DNA from 3 places in the Streptomyces sp. NPDC003016 genome. Region 1 is predicted to be linked to each of the others. Evidence: riboswitches for the same ligand, from Rfam matches in the RefSeq annotation. Region 1 holds a riboswitch; each other region holds the start of a gene.
What was found. Region 1 has a riboswitch for cobalamin ahead of ACWDZ4_RS18850 (CbtB domain-containing protein). Riboswitches for the same ligand answer to the same signal wherever they lie in the genome.

Region 1 (4,628 bases):
GCGGCCGAAGCTCGCCGGCGGTCCGAAGACGGTCGAGCGGGGTTCCACCGCGATCTTCAGGACGGCGCACGCCGCGTCCGTCGAGGACGCGAAGCTGATGCGGCCCGGCGCCGTCACCCATGTCACCGACGTCGACCAGCGCACGGTCGCACTGAAGGTGAAGAAGGCGGGCAACGGCATCTCGGCCACCGTGCCGAAGAACCGGACGCTGGTCCCCTCCGGCTGCTACACGCTCTTCGTGACGGACGACCAGGGCACCCCCTCGGAGGGCGTCTGGACCGAGGCCCCCTGGCGGGCGCGGAGACGGGCGCGGGCGCGGACACGAACGCACCCGGGCAGGACGGCAGGGGGAGGGCCGCCCCGAGGGAGAGGGCCGCCCCGAGGGAGAGGCCCTCCCTTCCCTTCGTGTGAGCCAGGGTTACTCCTGCGCGTTGCGGGCCAGTTCGAGCGCGTACTCCTCGTACCACTCGCCCGCCTTCGGGCCGCCCCTGCAGTCGCCGTCCGACTCGCCGGGACGCTTGATCCACAGGTAGGCGTCGACCAGGTCGTCGCCGGTCTTGGTGGTCGGCTTCTCACCGAGCGCGCGGCCCGGCGGATTGCACCAGTTCTCCGCGGAATCGCCCCCGGTGTACGGGCCGTTGCCGTTGCGGCTGGTGTCGATCACGAAGGGCTTGTTGCCGACCTTCGCCGAGAGCCTCTTGCCGAAGTCCCTGCTCACCTCGGTGGTCTGGAAGTTGGAGACGTTCACCGAGAAGCCGTCGGCCTCCGCGATGCCCGCCCGCTGGAGCGGCTCGAACAGCGCGTCGGGCGACTTCCAGCCCGCGTTGCCCGCGTCCAGGTACACCTTGGTCTTCGGCTGCCGCTTGAGCCGTGTGACGGCGCCCTTGAGGAGGTCGTACCGCTCCTCGTGGAACTCCTCGGGCGTGCAGCCGTCGACCAGGTGCAGCAGCGCGTCCGGCTCCAGGATCACGGTGGCCGGGCGGCCGCCGATGCCCTGGGCGATCTCGTCGACCCACGCCCGGTAGGCGTCGCCGTCGGCCGCGCCGCCCTTCGAGAACTGCCCGCAGTCGCGGTGCGGGATGTTGTAGAGGACGAGCAGCGCGTCACGGTCGGCCTTCTCGGCCGCCTCGGTGAAGCCCCTGGCCCGCGCCTCGGCGTTCTCCGGGAGAATCCACTCGGCGGCCGGCTGCTCGGCGATCTTCCTGATCAGCCCGGCCTTCTCGTCGTCGCCCCGCTCGGCGTACTGCGTGACCTGCTGGGCGGCCTTTCCTTCCGGATTGACCCAGTACGGGTCGCTGCCCTTCGGCTGCTGCTTCACCGACGGCTGCTCCGTATCGTCGCCCCCGTCGCCGCCGGACGAGGAACAGCCCGTCAGCAGCAGCGCGGCGCCCACGGCCCCCACCGCGACCGTCCGGACACCCTTGCGTCTACGGTCGCCGCAACTGCCGTACATCCACTCCCCCTCGACCGCACCGACATAGCTGAGGCCCCCCGGCCTCCCCCCGGACACATCCGGTCGAAACCATCGTGACACACGGGTCCGTCACGGGACATGGGAGACAGGGGGCACGGAGGCGGGGGCGGGCGGGCCCGCGCGGCGGCCTGTTGACAGTGTTCAGCCAGACTGGGACTCTCCGGGGGACAACTCCACACATCGAGACGACGGTGGACAGGAACCCGGTGCGAGTCCGGGACGGTCCCGCCACTGTGACCGTACGAGAGCCCGAGTGCCCCCGTACGGAAGTCAGGAACTGACCCGTCGTTCTCCTGCCATGGGGCGTGGAAACCCCAGAAGGAGGCTCACCGGTATGTCACTGCACACCGCGCAGCACACCGACACCGCGGCGGTCGCGTCCGCCGCGACCAGTACCCGCGACTGGCTGATCATGGCCGCCGCGGCGATCGTCGCACTGATCGCGCTCTACGCGGTCTTCATGGACAACGGCACGGTCGTCTCCGCGACCGGCGACTACCTGCACGAGTTCTCGCACGACGGCCGGCACCTCTTCGGTGCCCCCTGCCACTGATCGGGGCCGTACGCACCATGTCCGCACCTGTCACACCCGTCCTGCCCCTGCTCGGGCGCGGGCTGGCGGCGGGCGGGGTGGCCGGCCTTGCCGCCGGCCTCTTCTCGCTGCTCCTCGCCGAGCCCCTGATGGACCGCGCGATCCGCCTCGAAGAGGCACGCTCCGCCGCCACGGAGCACGCGCACGGGGCGGCCGCCACGGCCGTCCAGCACCACGAGGAACTCTTCTCCCGCTCCACCCAGCACGCCGGTCTGGTCGTCACGGCGGTCGTCGCGGGCCTCGCGCTGGGCGCCCTGTCCGCCCTCGTGTACGCCCTGGTGCACCGCCGTACGGGGATCGGCGAACGGCCGTGGCCCCGCGCCCTGACCTTCGGCGCGGCCGCCTTCGTGGCCGTCTCGCTGCTGCCGGGGCTGCGCTACCCGGCGAGCCCGCCGGGGGTCGGGGACTCCGGCACCGTGGCCGACCGCCAGGCCCTGTGGCTGGCCGCCGTCGTCATCGGCGTCCTCGGCATGGTGCTGGCGTGGCAGGTGTACGTACGCCTCGCCGACCGGCCGGTCCCGGTGCGCCAGGTCGCGGTGGCCGTCACGGCGGTGGCGACGCTGGCGGTGCTCTTCGCGCTGCCGGGCAACCCGGACGAGGTGCCGGTGGCGGCGACGCTGCTGTGGGACTTCCGGATGCTGTCGCTGGCCTCGCACGCGCTGCTGTGGGCGGTGTTCGCCGCGGTGTTCGGCGGGCTCGGGCTGCGGGCCGCGGGGCGTGGGCGGGGCCTGTCCCCGGAGCCCGTTCCTCAGACGCCGGCCGGGCTGGAGGCGCCCGTCAGGTAGGCCGACACCACGACGTTCGCCGTATAGGTGCGGGCCTTCTTGTCGTACGTGCCCCCGCAGGTGATCAGGCGCAGTTCCGCCCGGCCGCTCTCGCGGGGGCCGTACACCTTCTGCGGGTCGAAGCGTTCGCGGGTGAAGACCTGGACGTCGTCGACGGTGAACTCCAGGCTCTCGCCACCGGCCCCCGTCACCCGGACCTTCGCACCGGGGCGGGTCGCGCTCAGATGGTAGAAGACGGCCGGTCTGCTCTCGGTGTCGACGTGGCCGACGAGCAGGGCGGCCCCCGCCGCGCCCGGCCTGGTCCCGTCCCCGTACCAGCCGACCCTCGACGGCTGGCTGTACGGCGGCGGATCGACGGCGCCCGTCGTGTCGAGCCCGCGCGGCACGACGGGCGCCGTGACGCCGATGGACGGCACCTCGACGCGCTGCGGCGCCGCGCCCTCGACGGGGGCGAGCGCCGGAGGCAGCACCGCCCCCAGCGGGCGGCCGACCGCGGCCACGTCTCCGGTGGTCGGTGCCGAGCTGCCACCGGGGCCGTCGGCCGTCCCGCGGCCCCACAGCCACAGCGCGAGCAGCAGCACCGCCCAGGCCACGCCGGTCAGCAGCCGTGCGCCACCGGACGGCCTGTCCTCGCCGGACATGTCAGTCCGTGTCCGTACGCCGACGGCGCACGCTCCGGTACGCCACGGCCACCGCCGCCACGCCCGCCAGCACGAGGCCGATCACGGTGTGCGGCGTCCCGGGCCCGTCCTCCTCGGCCGCGGCGAGCTGCGCCGCACCGCCGCCGCCCGCGTGCACGGGGGCGTGGGGGGTCGGGTGATGGCCGGGGCGCTGGTCCGGACGGTGGCCGGGGCGCTGATCGGGGCCCTGGCCCGGGTGGCTGTCGGGACGCTGGCCGGGACCCTGGTCCGGGTAGTGGCCGGGGTCCTGGTCCGGGCGGTGCTCGGGACGCTGGTCGGGACGCTGGTCGGGACGCTGGTCCGGGTAGCGGCCGGGGCCCTGGTCGGAACTTTGGTCCGGGCGCTGGCCGGGACGTTGGCCGGAACTTTCCTCCGGGCGCTGATCGGGGCGCTGATCGGGCTTGCCGGGGCGCTGGCCGGGCTTGCCGGGACGGACGACGGTGACGGTCCCCTTGGCCTGGCCGCCGTCCTTGCACTTCACCCGGATCTCGTACTCCTTGGGCTGGGCGTCCGACCGGATGTGAGCCTCGGCGAAGAGGGCGCCGCGGTCCGCGGCCGGGCTGAAGTGGACGGCCGTCGAGAAGGCGTCGGACGTGCCGGTGGCCTTCCCGCCCTTGCACACGTCGACCTGCAGATCCACCTCCCCGCCGGGCGCGATGGTGGACGGCGTGACGGCGATCCGGCCTTCGGCCCCGTCGCCGGCGTGGGCCGTCGCCGCCGGCGTGACGACCGCCGCGGCCGCCACGCCGGCACACAGGGCAAACTGCAATGAGCGCATAGTGAACCTCCTGGTCTTACGAAGATTCACCGGTACGGGCCGTTTCCGCATCTCCAGGGGCGCGCCAGTGCTCCGTACGGGCCCCGGAGCGCGCCGCCCCGCCCGGCCCCGCCGGGCCGGGCGGACGGCCGGGCGGGCGGGCGGGCGGGCGGGGCGGACGGGTCAGACGCGGTCGACGAGGTCCGCGATCGAATCGACGATCGTCGACGGCCGGAACGGATAACGGTCGACATCCGCCGGCCCCGTCAGACCGGTCAGTACGAGAAACGTCTCCATGCCCGCTTCCAGCCCCGCCAGGACGTCCGTGTCCATCCGGTCG
Region 2 (4,628 bases), on a different contig from region 1:
AACGGGCCGCCGGTGAGCGCGGTGAGTACGCCGACGGGGACGTCCTGGGGCGCGGCGACGGTACGGGCGGCCAGGTCGGCCACGACCAGGAAGAGCGCCCCGCCGAGCGCGGCGACGGGCAGCAGCCTGCGGTGTCCGGCGCCGACGGCCAGCCGGGCGGCGTGCGGGACCATCAGGCCGATGAAGCCGATCGCGCCGCTGAAGGCGACGAGTACGCCGGTGAGCAGCGAGGCCAGGACGAAGACGACGGCGCGGAAGCGGCCGGTGTCGAGGCCGAGGGCGGTGGCCCCCTCCTCCCCCGCCAGGAGGAGGTCGAGGGGGCGGGCGAGGGTGAGGAGGACGGCCGTGCCGGCGGCCAGGACGCCGGCGGGGAGCGCGAGCATGTCCCAGCGGGCGCTGCCGAGGCCGCCGAGGGTCCAGTAGAGGATCTCCTTGAGGTGGTCGGCGCGGGCGGAGGTGACCAGGATCAGGCTGGTCAGGGCGGACAGGATGTAGGAGACGGCGACTCCGGCGAGGACGAGGCGTCCGGTGGTCAGGGCGCCGCCGCCGCGCGCGAGCCCGTACACGAGGACCAGCGAGCCGAGCGCGCCCGCGAAGGCGGCGAGCGGGACGGTGACGGTGGTGGCGAGGCCCGCGCCGATGCCGAGCACGATGACGCCGACCGCGCCGACCGAGGCGCCGGAGGAGACGCCGAGGAGGAAGGGGTCGGCGAGCGGGTTGCGCACGAGGGCCTGGAGGACGGTGCCGATGACGGCGAGGCCGGCGCCGACGACGGCGCCGAGCAGGACGCGCGGCAGCCGTACGTCGAGGACGATCGTGCGGTACGGGCCGGGCCCGGCGTTGCCGGTGACGATCTCCAGCACGTGCGGGGCGGGGATGCGTACCGACCCGAGGGCCAGGCCCGCGACGGCCGCCCCGGCGAGCAGGGCGGCGAGCGTGGCGAGGACCAGGGCGTGGCGCAGCCGCCCGCGGGCGGCGGGGGTCTGGCAGCTCACGGCGCGCTACTTCTTCGGTCCGGCGGGGTGCAGGGCGCGCGCGAGGGTGTCGACGGCGGCCGGCGCGCGTACGCCGAGGACCATGTCGGAGAGCGGCAGGACGGCGAAGCGCTTGTTCTTGATGGCGGGGACGTCGGCGAGGGCCGGGTCTTCGAGCAGGCGCTTCTTCTTCTGGGCCACGGTGGTGGCGCCGTAGTCGACGATGAGGATCGCCTCGGGCCGGCGGTCGACGACGTTCTCCCAGGAGGCGTCGCCGAATGCCTTGGGGAGGTCGGCGAAGACGTTCCTGCCGCCCGCGCGGGTGATCATCTCGTTGCCGATGCCGGCGCCGCCGACGGTGAACGCGGTCTTGTCGCCGCTGTCGTAGACGAAGACGGAGACGGGGCGGGTGTCCTTCAGCTTCTTCCCGGTGGCGGTGTTCTTCGCCTTCGCTTCGCTGATCCACCGCTCGGCGCGCGCTCCGACGCCGAAGGTGCGGCCGACTTCGCGGACCTCCCGGTAGAGGTCGTCCATGGTCGTCCGGCCGGCGCCGGGGCAGGACTCCACGTTCAGGCGGGAGTCGATGCCGGACTTCTTCAGCGCCTCGCGGCTGCGGCCGTCACCGGTGGCGAAGGCGGACGCGTAACCGCCGTACACGAAGTCGGGGTTGGTGGCGAGGAGCTTCTCGTACGAGGGGTACTCCTCGGCCAGGACGGGGGTGGCCTTGTAGTCCTTCTCGTACGCGGGGAGCACCTTGTCGTCGAGGTAGGCGGTCCCGGCGAGGGACTTGGCGAGGCCGAGTTCCAGCATCACCTCGGTGACGTGCTGGTTCATGGTGACGGCGCGGGTGGGGGGCGCCTTGTACGTCGTCTTCACACCGCAGTTGGTGACGGTGTAGGGGAAGCCGGGGGCCGCCTTGGGGGTGGGCCCGGTCTGGTCCGCGGCCGCGGTGCAGGCGGTGAGGGAGAGCAGGGCGGCGGCTGTGGTGACGAGCGCGCAGCGGGAACGCCGGGTACGGCTGGACACGGTGATGCCTCCTCCGGGGGATTTCCTCGTCCCCTGGTCGGTGGTGAAGAAGGCGGCAGGTCAGTTCCTGGCTTCCAGGCATGGTGATGGCCATGGCCTGGTCACAGTGGCGGGACCGTGCCGGATTCGCACCGGCTTCCTGGGCCCTGCCGCCCGGGTCGCGCACAGTCTCCCATCAGCGCCTTCGCCGGCCCTACTCGGGACCGGTCGGGGCTACTCGGGCCAGGCGGAGTTCTGGATCGTCTCGACGAAGTCGCCGCGCTCGTATCCGGGCACGAAGTGCTCCAGCACGTCGGCCTTGACGTTGCCGAAGGCGGTGTCCGGCTTGGGGGCGATGCCTTCGGTGAAGGCCGCGAGGATGCGCTTCTTGAAGTCGGGGCGCGGGTGCAGGACGGTGATCGCGGCGCGGTCGTCGGCGCTGATGTCGTCGTAGCCGATGCCGAGTACGTCGTACTCCACTCCGGCGGTGACGAGGGCGACTTCCGGCTCCATGTACTGCGGGATGCCGGGGGTGGTGTGCAGGGCGATGGCGGTCCAGACGCGCCGGACGCTGTCCTCGGGGACGCCGTGGCTCTGGAGGAAGCGGCGGGCCTCGTCGGCGCTGTCGACCTCGAAGCGGCGGCCGCTGGTGCGGTGCTGTTCGCCGAGGCCGAGGTCGTGGAACATCGCGCCGATGTAGAGGAGTTCGGGGTCGAAGCTCAGGCCGCGTCCGCGCCCCTGGAGGCTGCCGAACCAGAACACCCGGCGGGAGTGGTCGTAGATCAGCTCGGTCGCCGTGTCGCGGACGAGTTCGGTGGCGGCGGTGGCGAGCTTGGTGTCGGGGACGGTGATTCCGGCTGCTGTGTTCATGGGGTTCATGGGTTTCATGGGGTTCATGGAGTTCAGCTTGCGTCCGGGGTGTGGGCCCGTGCCATGTCCGTGGGGACACGCTTCCCACAGATCGGGACACCGGCGTGTTCCGGCCACCGCTGCGCGGGGCCTGTTCCCCTGCCCGCCCCTCCCCCGTGACTGGGGCTCCGTCCCCGTCCCCGGTCCTCAATTCGCCGGACAGGCCGAAAGGTGCCGCGCGGCACACCCGGCGCAGCACCTCAAGCCCGTCCGGGGGTCTGGGGCAGGCCCCGGTTCGGGAAGGGGCGGGGCGGGGAACAGCTCCGCAGGACACGCACCGCTTAACCTCGCGGGATGACTCACTCGGTGGTGGTGTTCGCGTTCGACGGTGTGCGGCTCATGGACGTCTCCGCGCCGCTGGAGGTCTTCACCACCGCCGGGAACAGCTACAGCGTGCGCGTCTGCACCCCCGACGGGCGTGACGTCACCACCTCCACCGGGCTGCGCATCGGTGCGGACCTCGCCGCCCATGAGGTGGAACGGGCGGGCACCCTCGTCGTGCCGGGGGCCGCCGATGTGGATGCCTTCCTGCGGGCGGCGCCGGGGCCGGTCGGGCACGTCGCCGCGCTGGCAGAGCGGTCGGGGCGGGTGGCCGCCGTGTGTACGGGGGCGTTCGCGCTTGCCGCCGCCGGGCTGCTCGCCGGGCGGCGGGCTACGACGCACTGGGAGCACGCGGCGGAACTGGCCCGGCGTTTCCCGGAGGTGACGGTGACCCCGGACGCCATCTACGTGCAGGACGGCCGGGTCCTGACCTCTGCCGGGGTGACCGCCGGCATCGACGTGTGTCTGGCCCTGGTCGAGCAGGACCGAGGGCCCGAGGAGGCCCGGCGCGTCGCGCGCGACCTGGTGGTGTTCCTCCAGCGGCCCGGCGGCCAGTCGCAGTTCTCCGCCGCGTCCCGCACGCCGCCGACCCGCGATCCGGTGGTGCGCCCGCTGCTCGACGCCGTCGTCGCCGATCCGGCGGCCGACCACAGCCCGCGGGCGATGGCCCGCAGGGCCGGCGTCAGCACGCGCCATCTGACGCGGCTGTTCCGGGACCGGACGGGCACCTCGCCCGCCGGGTTCGTGGAGGGCGTACGGCTGGAGGCGGCACGCATCCTGCTGGAGGGCGGGGCCGGGGTCACCGGGGCGGCCGCGCGCAGTGGCATCGGCAGCGACGAGAGCCTGCGCCGGGCCTTCGCCCGGCACTTCGGGGTGACCCCGTCCGCGTACGCCGCACGCTTTCGCAGTACGGCCGTGGCCGACGGCGGTTACGCCTCGACCTTGACGTCTTCCTCCGTGATCACGCCGTCCACGATGCGGAACGAGCGGAACTGGAAGGGGCCCGCGTCGTCCGTGTCGGCGGTGGAGACCAGGACGTAGTGGGCGCCGGGCTCGTTCGCGTAGCTGATGTCGGTGCGCGACGGGTACGCCTCGGTGGCGGTGTGCGAGTGGTAGATGATCACGGGCTCCTCGTCCCGGTCGTCCATCTCGCGGTAGAGCTTGAGCAGGTCCGAGGAGTCGAACTCGTAGAACGTGGGCGAGCGGGCGGCGTTCAGCATCGGGATGAAGCGCTCGGGGCGCCCGGAACCGGCCGGGCCCGCGACCACGCCGCAGGCCTCGTCGGGGTGGTCGGCACGGGCGTGCGCGACGATCTGGTCGTACAGGGCCTGGGAAAGGGTCAGCATGGGCCCCAGGATAAGCAAAGGGTCCCGCCCGTACCGAGGGATGGTACGGGCGGGACCGCATGCTGGACGGGAA
Region 3 (4,628 bases), on a different contig from region 1:
TCCGCCTCGACGGCCTCCTTCAGCATGTCCGTGACCTGCTGCTGGAGGGCGTCGTCGAAGAGGTCCGGCTCCTCCTTGCGGACGGTGTCCACGACCTCGAACGCGAAGTTCATGTGCATCGTCTCGTCGCGGAACACCCAGTTGGTGCCGGTCGCCAGGCCGTGCAGCAGGCCGCGCGAGCGGAACCAGTAGACGTACGCGAACGCGCCGTAGAAGAACAGCCCCTCGATGCACGCCGCGAAGCAGATCAGGTTCAGCAGGAAGCGGCGGCGGTCGGCCTGCGTCTCCAGGCGGTCGATCTTCTCGACGGAGTCCATCCACTTGAAGCAGAACTGCGCCTTCTCGCGGATCGAGGGGATCTCCTCCACCGCGTCGAACGCCGCCGCGCGGTCGTCCGGGTCGGGGAGGTAGGTGTCCAGCAGCGTCAAGTAGAACTGGACGTGCACGGCCTCCTCGAAGAGCTGGCGCGAGAGGTAGAGGCGCGCTTCGGGGGAGTTGATGTGCTTGTAGAGGGTCAGCACCAGGTTGTTGGAGACGATCGAGTCGCCCGTCGCGAAGAACGCGACCAGCCGGCCGATCATGTGCTGCTCACCGGGCGAGAGCTTCGCGAGGTCGGCGACGTCCGAGTGGAGGTCGACCTCCTCCACCGTCCACGTGTTCTTGATCGCGTCCCGGTAGCGCTCGTAGAAGTCCGGGTAGCGCATGGGGCGCAGGGTCAGCTCGAAGCCCGGGTCGAGAAGGTTCTTGTCACTCATGATTACTGGCACGCCTCGCAGGACTCGGGGTTCTCAAGGGAGCAGGCGATCGCGTCCGCGTCGGGGGCGGTGGCCTGCTGTACGGGGATGGGGGCGGAGGGGGCCGCGGCCGCCGCGCCGGAGCCCGCGGCCCGGGCGATGCGGGTCGCGGGGCGCGAGCGCAGGTAGTACGTCGTCTTCAGCCCCTTCTTCCACGCGTACGCGTACATCGAGGAGAGCTTCCCGATGGTCGGCGTCTCCAGGAAGAGGTTCAGGGACTGCGACTGGTCGAGGTACGGCGTACGGGCCGCCGCCATGTCGATCAGTCCGCGCTGCGGGATCTCCCACGCGGTGCGGTAGAGGGCCCGTACCTCCTCGGGGATCCAGCTGAAGCCCTGCACCGAGCCGCTGGACTCGCGCAGCGCCTCGCGGGACTGGGCGTCCCAGACGCCGAGCTTCTTCAGGTCCTCCACCAGGTAGGCGTTGACCTGGAGGAACTCACCGCTGAGCGTCTCGCGCTTGAAGAGGTTGGAGACCTGCGGCTCGATGCACTCGTACACGCCCGCGATCGACGCGATGGTCGCGGTCGGCGCGATCGCGAGGAGCAGGGAGTTGCGCATTCCGGTCTTGGCGACACGGGCGCGCAGTGCGTCCCACCGCTCGGGCCAGGTGACCTCGACGCCGTAGTGGTCGGGGTGCAGGACGCCGCGTGCCGCGCGGGTCTTCTCCCAGGCCGGGAGCGGGCCGCTGACCTCGGCGAGGTCGCAGGACGCCTCGTACGCGGCGAGCATGATGCGCTCGGCGATCCTCGTGGAGAGGGCGAGCGCCTCGGGGGAGTCGAAGGGCAGGCGCAGCTTGAAGAAGACGTCCTGGAGGCCCATCGCGCCCAGGCCCACCGGGCGCCACTTGGCGTTGGAGCGGCCGGCCTGCTCGGTCGGGTAGAAGTTGATGTCGACGACGCGGTCGAGGAAGGTGACGGCGGTACGGACGGTCTCGTCCAGCCGCTCCCAGTCGATCTCGCCGTTCCCGGACACGAACGAACCGAGGTTGACCGAGCCGAGGTTGCAGACGGCCGTCTCGCCGTCGTCCGTGACCTCCAGGATCTCGGTGCACAGGTTCGAGGAGTGGACGACGGAGCCCGGCTCGGCGGTCTGGTTCGCCGTACGGTTCGACGCGTCCTTGAACGTCATCCAGCCGTTCCCGGTCTGCGCCAGGGTGCGCATCATCCGGCCGTACAGCTGGCGCGCGGGAATCGTCGTACGGGCCAGACCGTCCGCCTCCGCCTTGCGGTACGCCCGGTCGAACGCGTCGCCCCACAGGTCGACGAGCTCGGGAACGTCCGAGGGCGAGAACAGCGACCAGTCGGCGTCCGCGTCGACGCGGCGCATGAACTCGTCGGGGATCCAGTGCGCGAGGTTCAGGTTGTGCGTACGCCGCGCCTCCTCACCCGTGTTGTCGCGCAGCTCCAGGAACTCCTCGATGTCCGCGTGCCACGTCTCCAGGTAGACACAGGCCGCGCCCTTGCGGCGGCCGCCCTGGTTGACGGCGGCGACCGACGAGTCGAGGGTGCGCAGGAAGGGGACGATGCCGTTGGAGTGGCCGTTGGTGCCGCGGATCAGGGAACCGCGGGCGCGGATGCGGGAGTACGAGAGGCCGATGCCGCCCGCGTGCTTGGAGAGGCGCGCGACCTCGTGGTAGCGGCCGTAGATCGAGTCGAGCTCGTCGAGCGGCGAGTCCAGCAGGTAGCAGGAGGACATCTGCGGGTGGCGCGTACCGGAGTTGAAGAGCGTCGGCGAGGACGGCAGGTAGTCCAGGCGGCTCATCAGGCGGTACAGCGCGGCGACCTCGTCGGCGGCCGCGGGGGAGTCGTCCTTGGCCAGACCGGACGCCACGCGCAGCATGAAGTGCTGCGGGGTCTCGATCACCTGACGGGTGATGGGGTGGCGCAGGAGGTAGCGGCTGTAGACCGTGCGCAGGCCGAAGTAGCCGAAGCGGTCGTCGGCGGCCGGGTCGACCAGCGCGTCGAGGCGGGCCGCGTGGGCGGTCACGAAGCCGGCCGTACGGTCAGCGATCAGGCCCTCGCGGTGGCCGACGGCAACCGAATCGGAGAAGGTGCGAACGCCCTGTGTCGCCGCCTCGTCCCGGATCGTGCGGGTCAGCAGACGGGCCGCGAGGCGGGAGTACGCCGGGTCCTCGGAGATCAGCCCGGCGGCGGCGTCGGTGGCGAGACCCCGCAGCTCGGCCGCGTCCGACGCCGCGTTGCGGCCGCGCAGGGCGGCCGCGGCGACTCTGCCCGGGTCGGTGTCGGGGAGGTCGGCGGTCAGGTCGGTGAGGGTCCGCAGGAGCGCGGTCCCGGGTCCGTCGGACGACTCCGTCGACTCCGTGGCAGTGGCCGGATCGGCTGGCGCGATGGTCACGCGGTGCTCTCCCTCGCTCGGCTCGGGGCCGGCGGAGAGCGGGGGCGTACGGGCACACGTCACCCCTGAAGGGCGGCACACCGCGTAGCGTCCACCGGCCCAACCGCGAGGCCCGGACGTGTCGGTATCCGGTTCGGTCGAGCCGGATACACCGTCGGCAGGTCCTCGGACTCCTGGGTGCACAAAAGCGCACCGATCACACCGTTGCGGGACAGTTCCGGATTCACACCGGATTCCCCTGCGGCGACAGCGAGCATGAGCATACATGTGGGGGCGGTTGGATGATGCGGCCCCCACATGTTGTGTCGCGCGGGAAGAGCGAAGGCGGCTGTCACAGCGCTCCGCTATCGTCGTGAGGACAAGGAGGTACGCCCCATGTCAGCTGTCGACGACCGGCCCCACCTGTTCCCCGAAGAATTCGACGAGGCCACTCGCATACTGGCCCGTACGACCGAGGGCGTGCGGCTGGAGCTCATCGACGGGAGGCTGAGGAGCAGGGTTGTGCCGGACGGGGACCACGGGCGGATCATTCAGTGGCTGACACGCATGTGTATGCAGTCCCGTCCCGAGTTGTGGCTCCACCCTGACCAAGGGCTGAAGGTGCAGGCATACCGCAAGGGCCGCGCGCGCCCGGACGGCTCACTCGCTCCCAGTGATGCCTTCGTCGGCCAGGGCGAGTGGGCGGACCCCGATGAGGTGCTGATGGTCGTCGAAGTCACCTCGTACGACACCGACACCGACACCGACCAGCGCGACCGGGTGGAGAAGCCGCGTGCCTACGCCGAGACCGGCATTCCCGTCTATCTGCTCATCGACCGGGACACCTGTGAGGTGACCGTCTACAGCGAGCCCGACGGCGTCCGGTACGAGAACGCGCACACCGTCCCGTTCGGTAAGCCCGTGGCGCTGCCGGGTCCGGTGGAAATCACCCTGGAGACCGAAGCCCTGAAGGAGTGGGCGCGCTGACGGCGACGGGCCGCCGCGTCCCGGGGTGGGACGCGGCGGCCCGTGGTGCACCGCTCAGCAGCAGCGGAAGCCCTCGCGGGGGTCCGCCTCGCGGGCGTCCGTGCGGCTGCGCTCGAACTGACGGCGGGTCATCACCGGCGCTTCGGGGGCGCAGGACCGCGCGCGGGCGACGTACCGGTCGTACGCCGACTCACCGGTCAGCTCGCGGACGTACCAGCGGATCCGGCCCGCCGCGCGGCGTACGCCGGTCAGAGTCATTCGGCGGCCCCCGTGCCGGCGGGCGCCGTCTCCTTGCGGTTGCCGCCCTCCGGGCCGACGCCGGCCGCGACCAGCTCGGCCTTCTCCTCCTTCGTCGCGATGATCGAGGCGGGAGCGACCAGCTTGGACTCGACGTACGGAGCCTCGTGGAGCTTGACGCTCTCGGGGTCGCGGACCGCCTTGAGGCAGACCCGGCCGGCATCGGCGAGCACCACCACGATGAGGACCGCGAAGAGCGCGCACAGCACGCCGT

Region 2: linked by a shared signal. The riboswitch ahead of ACWDZ4_RS24275 (ABC transporter substrate-binding protein) and the one ahead of ACWDZ4_RS18850 (CbtB domain-containing protein) in region 1 are both predicted to bind cobalamin.
Region 3: linked by a shared signal. The riboswitch ahead of ACWDZ4_RS01935 (ribonucleoside-diphosphate reductase subunit alpha) and the one ahead of ACWDZ4_RS18850 (CbtB domain-containing protein) in region 1 are both predicted to bind cobalamin.

What each region holds. Positions count from the first base shown of each region.
Region 1 is NZ_JBSFTV010000020.1:41,001-45,628, reverse strand. Features, by position in the region: partial or broken gene ACWDZ4_RS18860 (galactose oxidase early set domain-containing protein) at 1-289, shown strand, start outside; gene ACWDZ4_RS18855 (glycoside hydrolase family 6 protein) at 419-1,453, opposite strand; cobalamin riboswitch at 1,609-1,774, shown strand; gene ACWDZ4_RS18850 (CbtB domain-containing protein) at 1,809-2,027, shown strand; gene ACWDZ4_RS18845 (CbtA family protein) at 2,045-2,851, shown strand; gene ACWDZ4_RS18840 (class F sortase) at 2,815-3,492, opposite strand; partial or broken gene ACWDZ4_RS18835 (hypothetical protein) at 3,494-3,673, opposite strand; gene ACWDZ4_RS18830 (HAD-IIA family hydrolase) at 4,472-4,628, opposite strand, start outside.
Region 2 is NZ_JBSFTV010000029.1:105,571-110,198, reverse strand. Features, by position in the region: gene ACWDZ4_RS24280 (FecCD family ABC transporter permease) at 1-995, opposite strand, end outside; gene ACWDZ4_RS24275 (ABC transporter substrate-binding protein) at 1,002-2,000, opposite strand; cobalamin riboswitch at 2,042-2,165, opposite strand; gene ACWDZ4_RS24270 (HD domain-containing protein) at 2,214-2,858, opposite strand; gene ACWDZ4_RS24265 (GlxA family transcriptional regulator) at 3,183-4,250, shown strand; gene ACWDZ4_RS24260 (Mov34/MPN/PAD-1 family protein) at 4,139-4,555, opposite strand.
Region 3 is NZ_JBSFTV010000002.1:107,960-112,587, forward strand. Features, by position in the region: gene ACWDZ4_RS01930 (ribonucleotide-diphosphate reductase subunit beta) at 1-755, opposite strand, end outside; gene ACWDZ4_RS01935 (ribonucleoside-diphosphate reductase subunit alpha) at 758-3,151, opposite strand; cobalamin riboswitch at 3,291-3,414, opposite strand; gene ACWDZ4_RS01940 (Uma2 family endonuclease) at 3,527-4,117, shown strand; gene ACWDZ4_RS01945 (YbdD/YjiX family protein) at 4,172-4,375, opposite strand; gene ACWDZ4_RS01950 (carbon starvation CstA family protein) at 4,372-4,628, opposite strand, start outside.